DNA from 2 places in the Micrococcus porci genome. Region 2 is predicted to be linked to the other one. Evidence: predicted binding sites of a transcription regulator. Region 2 holds the regulator's gene; the other holds the start of a gene.
The links. The regulator LexA, encoded in region 2, represses DNA repair genes until DNA is damaged. The targets are predictions, from matches to a motif close to TCGAACANNTGTTCGA.
Positions count from the first base shown of each region.

Region 1: KW076_RS08705 (DUF6504 family protein) is a predicted target of LexA. The motif match lies at 2,101-2,116, and genes of this name have one in related genera.

Region 1 is NZ_CP083691.1:1,848,071-1,851,544, forward strand. It holds gene KW076_RS08700 (DNA polymerase III subunit alpha) at 1-1,618, opposite strand, end outside; gene KW076_RS08705 (DUF6504 family protein) at 1,615-1,947, opposite strand; gene KW076_RS08710 (metallophosphoesterase family protein) at 2,318-3,474, opposite strand, start outside.
Region 2 is NZ_CP083691.1:2,249,600-2,253,073, forward strand. It holds gene KW076_RS10620 (histidinol-phosphate transaminase) at 1-981, opposite strand, end outside; gene KW076_RS10625 (LysM peptidoglycan-binding domain-containing protein) at 1,077-1,499, opposite strand; gene lexA (transcriptional repressor LexA) at 1,741-2,442, shown strand; gene KW076_RS10635 (ATP-dependent DNA helicase) at 2,479-3,474, opposite strand, start outside.

The DNA of each region.
Region 1 (3,474 bases), 400 kb from region 2:
CGACGAGGAGGTCGAGCTGGTGGCGGCCGGCGGCGCGGCCGGCGTCGATGCGGGCGGCGAGGGAGGAGAGCTCGGGCATGCGGTCGAGGGCGTCGCGGAAGCTGGAGGCGGAGAAGCGCCAGAGCTGCTTGGCGATGCCGTCGACCTCGTCCTCCTCCATGCCGAGGACGAGGCCGGCGTCGCGGACGGCACCGCGGGCGCGGTAGGCGTTCTGCATGCTCATGAGGGTGGTGCGCTCGGCGCCGAAGCGGTCGACGACGGCGCGGTAGATCTCGTGGCGGCGGGCGGACTCCACGTCGATGTCGATGTCCGGGAGGGTGGAGCGGGCGTCGGAGAGGAAGCGCTCCATGATGAGGCCGTTGGCCATGGGGTCGACGTGGGAGATGCGCAGGGCGTGGTTGACGAGGGAGGAGGCGCCGGAGCCGCGGGCGGCGACGCGCACGCCCATGCCCTCGATGAGCTCGACGACGGCGGCGACGGTGAGGAAGTAGCCGGCGAAGCCGAGGCGGTCGATGATGCCGAGTTCCTGCTCGGCGCGGTCCTGGAGGTCGCGGGCGGCCTGGGTGGTGCCGGGCAGTCCGGCGCCGGTGTGGAGGTGGGGGTAGCGGGCGGCGAGGCCGGCGCGGGTGCGTTCGCGCAGGACCTGGCGGGGGTCGCCGACGGTGCCGACGACGGAGGCCTCGGGGACGCGGGGGCGGCCCCAGCCGAGGTCGGTCTCCGGGTCGAGGGCGCAGGCCTCGGCGAGGGCGCGGGTGGACTCGAGCAGGGCGGCGGGGTGCTCGTCGGCGGCGTGGGCGATCTCCGCGGCGAGGGCCTCCATGGCGGCGGTGGGCTTGAGCCAGCCCTGCCCGTTGGGCTGGAGGTCGTGGACGGCATCGAGGGCGCTGAGGGCACGGACGGCGTCGAGGACGTCGGCGGTGGCGGCGCCGTCCGGGGCGGCGTAGCGGACGGCGTTGGTGAGGATGGGGGCCACGCGGGCGGTGCGGGCGGTGCGGAGCATCTTCACGGCGTGGCCGGTGTCCAGGCGCCGCCCGGGGGCGGAGAGGTGGCTGACGACCTCGGCGCGGGTGGCTCCGGCGGGCAGGGCCGCGCGCCAGCGGCGCAGGGCGGCCAGGCCGGCGGCGGTGCGGCGGCGCGCGAGGTGGCGGCCGACGTCGGAGTCCGGGCCGACGAGGACGAACAGCTCGGGCGTGGGCGGGTTGCCGGGGTTCGCTCCGGTGGGGATGGGGCCGGCGGCCGCGGCGGCGACCTCGGCGACGAGGACCCAGGGGGCGCCGCCGGCCGCTCCCCCGGCGGTGCGGGCGTGGGCGGCGGAGACGAGGCGGCAGAGGGCGCGGTACCCGGTGCCGTGGCAGCCGCCGCGGGCGAGGACGACGACGCGGCCGGCGGGCTCGTCCTCGTCCCAGCGGACGGCGAGGTCCACGCCGACGATCGGGGTGATGCGGCGGGCCAGGCAGGCGCCGACGTGCTTGACCGTCCCGTACAGGCCGTCCCGGTCCGTGCAGGCCAGGAGGTCCATGTCCGCGGCGGCGGCCGCGGCGGCGAGGTCCGCGGGCCAGCTGACGCCGTGGTGGGCGCTGAACGCGGAGGCCACGTGCAGGTGCGGGAAGGCGCTCATGCGGTGCGGCTCAGGGTGCGCTCCTGGGCGGGGGCGTGGACGCGGACCAGGCGCCACCGGCCGGAGTCCAGGTGGTGGGCGAGGTCCACGGTGCGCACGGGGGCGTTGCCGGCGCGCGCCAGGCGCACCTGGAGCCGCCAGATCTCGTGGTCCACGAGGCCGGGTCCGCGGCCCTTCTCGGCGCGGGCCTCCTCGGCCCACCAGCGGCGGCGCTCGAACCAGCGCAGCGGGCGCTCGGCGAGCACATACTCCCGTCCCTCCCAGTGCAGGCGGGCGGGTGCGCCCTGACGGTCGCGTTCCACGGCGACGGACTGCGTGAAGGTCCCCATCGTTCTCTCCCGGTGTTGCGGTCGCGGTCGACCCCGCCGATGGCGCCGACGGAGCTCGGGGTGCGGCCACCCGGGGGGAAGGACCGGGAGGGGAAGTCGCGGGGAAGCAAGAGGACCTGGAAGGGGCCCTCGACAGCCGCACGCCCACCGTACTCGAACATGTGTTCGAATGCGATGGGCTCAGCGTAGGGAGGGAGCCGGACGCGTTAAGCGCACGGCGGGGGCGGCGGGGTCAGAGGGCGGGCAGGGTCGCGGCGGCGCGCCCGGCCATGGGTGGGTGACGTGGCCCACAGTGCACCACGAGGGGGCCCACCACGGCACCGGTGGAACCCCCGGCGGTCACCGGGGGTTCCACCGGTGGGTGCGAGGGTCAGGCCTTCACGTAGGGCGGGAAAGGGACGGGCGTGGCCAGCGGCTGGCCCTCCGGGTTCATGTCGATCCCGAGGTCGCGGGCCCAGACGATGCGGGTGGCGCCGGCGTACACCGACGCGTTGCGCTCGTCGAGCTCGAACACGCGGGCGCCACGCAGGGTGTGCTGGTCCCAGGTGCCGTCGTTGAGGCCGTAGGGGTCGAAGCCGGTGCCGGGCGCGTAGCCGAGCTCCACGCCGTAGTAGTCGCCGGTGTAGGTGTTGATGTGGTCGTGGCCGCAGTAGATGCCCTTGACCTCACCGCGCTCCTTGACGGAGGCGTAGACGCCGGAGTTGACCAGGCCGTGGTAGACGTCCTCGTGCTTGACGCCGGTGATGCGGTGGCGGCGGACGGCCTCGGCGTGGTCGGAGGCCTCCTCGGCGGCCTGGGAGGCGTGCCACATCATCTCGTGCTCGAACGTGGGGATGTGGCAGAACATGAGACCGGGGGTGCGCCTGCCGAAGCGGGCCTCGGTGGCGGCGGAGGCGTCCTCATACCAGCGGATCTGGGCCGGGCGGATCCAGTCGTAGGACTTCAGGCCGTCCGTGGACTGGCCGTGGGTGTCCGCCTCGGAGGCGTAGCGGCCGGAGTCCAGCAGCCAGATCGCGAAGGCCGGGGCGGCGCCGCGGGAGCCGCGCACCAGGATCTGCGCGTTGGTGTGGCCGGGGACACCGTCCATCTTCGGCGGGTTCACGTTGTGCTTGTACTGGCGCACGAACTCGAGGAGGCGATCCTCGGTCATGGAGGTGCCGTGCTCCTCCACGGAGTCCTCGTCGTGATTGCCGAAGGTGACGGCCCACTTCACGCCACGGGACTCCATCGGGGAGACGAAGTTGTTCAGCCCCTGCTTGACCTGGACGTCGGTGGTGGGTGAGCCGTCGATGACGTCGCCGTTGATCAGGGCGAAGTCGGGCTTCTCCTGGTCGAGCACCTTCCCCATGAACTCGATGGTGCGGCGGTCGGCGGCGTGCCCGCCCTGCGTGTCATTGAACTGGACGATCTTCATGCGACGCGTGGCGCCGAATGCCAGCGGCATGGAGGCGCCCTGCGGGTGGCGCCCACCACGGGCCTCGGCCGGGACGGCCTGCGCGGCGGTGCCGGCGATCACGCCGGCGGCGG
Region 2 (3,474 bases):
CTCCCAGACGGCGTGCGCGTCCGCGAGGCGGCCGAAGAACACGAAGTTGGAGTCGGAGACCGCGGGGACGAGCCCCATCCCGGTCAGCTCGGCGACGATGCGATCCCGCTGGCCCTTGATGTCCTCGACGGTCTCCAGGAGCTCGTCCACACGCTCGAGCGCGGCGATGGCCGTGGCCTGCGTGACCGCGGAGAGGTGGTACGGCAGGCGGACCAGGCGCAGGGCGTCCGCGACGGCGGCGTCCGCGGCCAGGTAGCCCAGGCGAGCCCCGGCCAGGGCGAACGCCTTGGACATGGTGCGGGTGACGATCAGCCGCTCCCGCCCCCGCAGCAGGGTGAGGGCGGAGTCCGTGCCGGCGAGCGCGAACTCTGCGTAGGCCTCGTCCACCACGACCATGGCCCCGTGGCCGCCCTCGGCCTCGTTCTGCGCCTGCGCCGCGTAGATCGCCTCGATGACGTCCAGGCCCAGGGCGGTGCCGGTGGGGTTGTTCGGAGAGGCGAGGAACACGACGTTCGGACGGTGCTCCCGGACCAGGGCCGCGGCGTGCTCTGCGGAGAGCGTGTGGTCTGCGGCGCGGCCGCCGTCCACGAACGCGGTGTCCGTCCCGTTGGCCAGCAGCGGGTACATCGAGTAGGACGGCAGGAAGCTCAGCAGGGTGCGGCCGGGACCGCCGAAGGCCTGCAGGATCTGCTGGAGGACCTCGTTGGAGCCGTTGGCGGCCCAGACCTGCTCCGGGGTGATGCCGTGGCCCAGGTAGGCGGCGAGGTGCTCGCGCAGCTCGGTGAACTCGCGGTCCGGGTAGCGGTTCAGCCCGCCGGCGACCTTCGCCACCCGCGCCGTGATCGCCTCGGCGACCGCCTGGGGCACGGGGTGCGTGTTCTCGTTGGTGTTGAGCATGTACGGGACGTCCAGCTGAGGGGCGCCGTAGGGGCTCTGGCCGCGGAGGGAGTCACGCAGGGGCAGGGAGCTCAGGTCGGTCATGGTGCTCATCCTAGGAAGCCGGACCCGCCTGCGGCCCCATGCGTCGGAGGTCCGACGCGGCGCGCCAGGACGGCGGAATCTCGGTGTGGCGGGCCTCAGCGCGTCGGGGGCACGTAGAGCTCCTGGCCGAGCTCCGGGTCCCGGCCCTCGAGGCCGTTCAGCTCGTCGATGCGGCGCATGGTGTCCCGGCGGTCCGCCTCCGGGGCGACGTCCCGCGCGATGGTCCAGAGGCTGTCCCCGGGCATCACCGTGACGGTCTGGAGCTCCTCGGCCGGGGTGTCCGCCGACACGGCGGGCGGGGAGAAGAGGACACCCGCGAAGAACGCGGCGGCAACGGTGGCGGCGGCCACGGAGAGGATGACGGGCAGCCCGCGGAAGAGCAGGCGCCCGCGGCGGGTCAGTCGCACGCCGGACGTCCGCGCGGCGGCACGGGTGGAGGCCGCGACGGCGCGGGTCGGCCGCGCGCGGACGGAGGTGAGCTGGTGGGTCCGGGAGAGCACAGCGGTGACGGCGGTCATGGTCTTCTGCCTTCCTCCCGCCGGAGCGGGTGAGTCGAACATCTGTTCGATTCGGTTCGAACCCATTTCTAGCACATCCGTTCGAGACACGCCCAGGAGACCTCGAACACATCTTTGAATGCGGGGGCGCACTCGACTAGGGTCGAGGCCAGAGCGGACGCGCCGTTCCGGCCGACATCCCAACGTCATCACGCGGCGCGGACACGTTAAGGCTCCTTCCCCGAGAGAACGGACCCCCGGCATGGCCACCTCGCCGACGCCGCCCCCCGGCGGCGCCCAGCCCCTGACCGACCGGCAGCGTCGGATCGTGCGCACGATCCGCCAGGCCATCGCCGAGCGCGGGTATCCGCCGTCCATGCGGGAGATCGGCGACGCCGCGGGCCTCGCGTCCCTCTCCTCCGTCACCCACCAGCTCGGGCAGCTCGAGCGGTTCGGCTACCTCCGGCGCGATCCGGGACGCCCGCGGGCCCTCGAGGTGCTGCGGGACGAGGACGGCGCCGCCGCGGTCGCAGACGCCGCCCCGGGGGCACCGGAGATCCCGTCCTGGCACACGGGTGCGTCCGAGGATGCCACGGTGGAGGTCCCCTGGGTCGGGCGGATCGCGGCCGGCGGGCCGATCCTGGCCGATCAGCAGGTCGAGGACGTCATGGCCGTCCCGCGCCGGCTCACCGGCGAGGGCGACCTGTTCATGCTGCGCGTCGTCGGCGACTCCATGGTGGACGCCGCCATCTGCGACGGCGACTGGGTGGTCGTCCGGCGCCAGGAGACCGCGGAGAACGGGGACATCGTGGCCGCGCTGCTCGACGACGAGGCCACCGTGAAGACGCTGCGACGACGCGACGGGCACACCTGGCTGCTGCCGCAGAACACGGCCTACGAGCCGATCCTCGGCGACCACGCGACCCTGATGGGCCGCGTGGTCACCGTCCTCCGCGCGCTCTGAGAGACGCCGGACCCGTCGAGGGCGGGCCCCTCCGCGTCAGTGCGCCTCGCGGGCCAACCGCTCCAGCACGCCGCGCACCACCGCGCGGTCGGTGGTGCGCCAGAAGTCCGGCAGGGCGCTGGTGATGTAGCCGCCGTACCGCTCGGTGGCCAGGCGCGAGTCGAGCACGGCCACGACGCCTCGGTCCTCCACGGAGCGCACCAGGCGCCCGGCGCCCTGCGCCATGCGCACCGCCGCGTGGGTGGCGGAGACCCGCATGAACCCGTTGCCGCCGTGCCGGGCGACGTCCCGGGTCCGCGCCTGGGACAGCGGGTCGTCCGGACGCGGGAACGGGATCCGGTCGATCACCACGAGGCGCAGCGAGGGCCCGGGCACGTCCACGCCCTGCCACAGGCTCATGGTGCCGAACAGGGACGTGTCCGGCTCGTCCGCGAACTGCCGCACCAGCGCCGAGAGCGTGGCGTCGCCCTGGCAGAGGACCGTGTGGCCCCTGCCCAGGCGCCGGCGCATGTGCTCGGCGGCGTCCTCCGCGGCCCGGCGCGAGGAGAAGAGCCCCAGCGCGCCGCCGTTGGACGCCCGCAGCAGCGCCTCGAGCTCGTCGAGGGACTCCGGCGAGGCGGTGCGGCCCGGCTTCGGCAGGTGCCGCGCCACATAGAGCACGCCCTGCCTCGGATAGTCGAACGGGCTGCCGACGTCGAGCGCCGTGAACCGCGGGGCGTCCGGTCCCGCCAGGCCGACGTCCCCGGCCACGGAGTCGAAGCGCCGCTCCCCCTGCCCCACGGTGAGGGTGGCGGAGGTGAGCACCGTGGTCGCCTTGCCGAACAGGCCCTCCCGCAGCCTGCCGGCCACCGAGATCGGGGCGACGTACAGCTGCGGCGGGTCGGCCTCGTCCCCGGGCTGCCAGCCGGAGCCCGGCTCGAACCGGCCGGGGCGGGTGGCCCACAGGACCTCCGGGAAGTCCGCCTCGGGGTGGGCCGCCAGCATCCGCTCGGCCACCTCGACCACCTCCAGCAGCCGGGACCGGGCCATCTG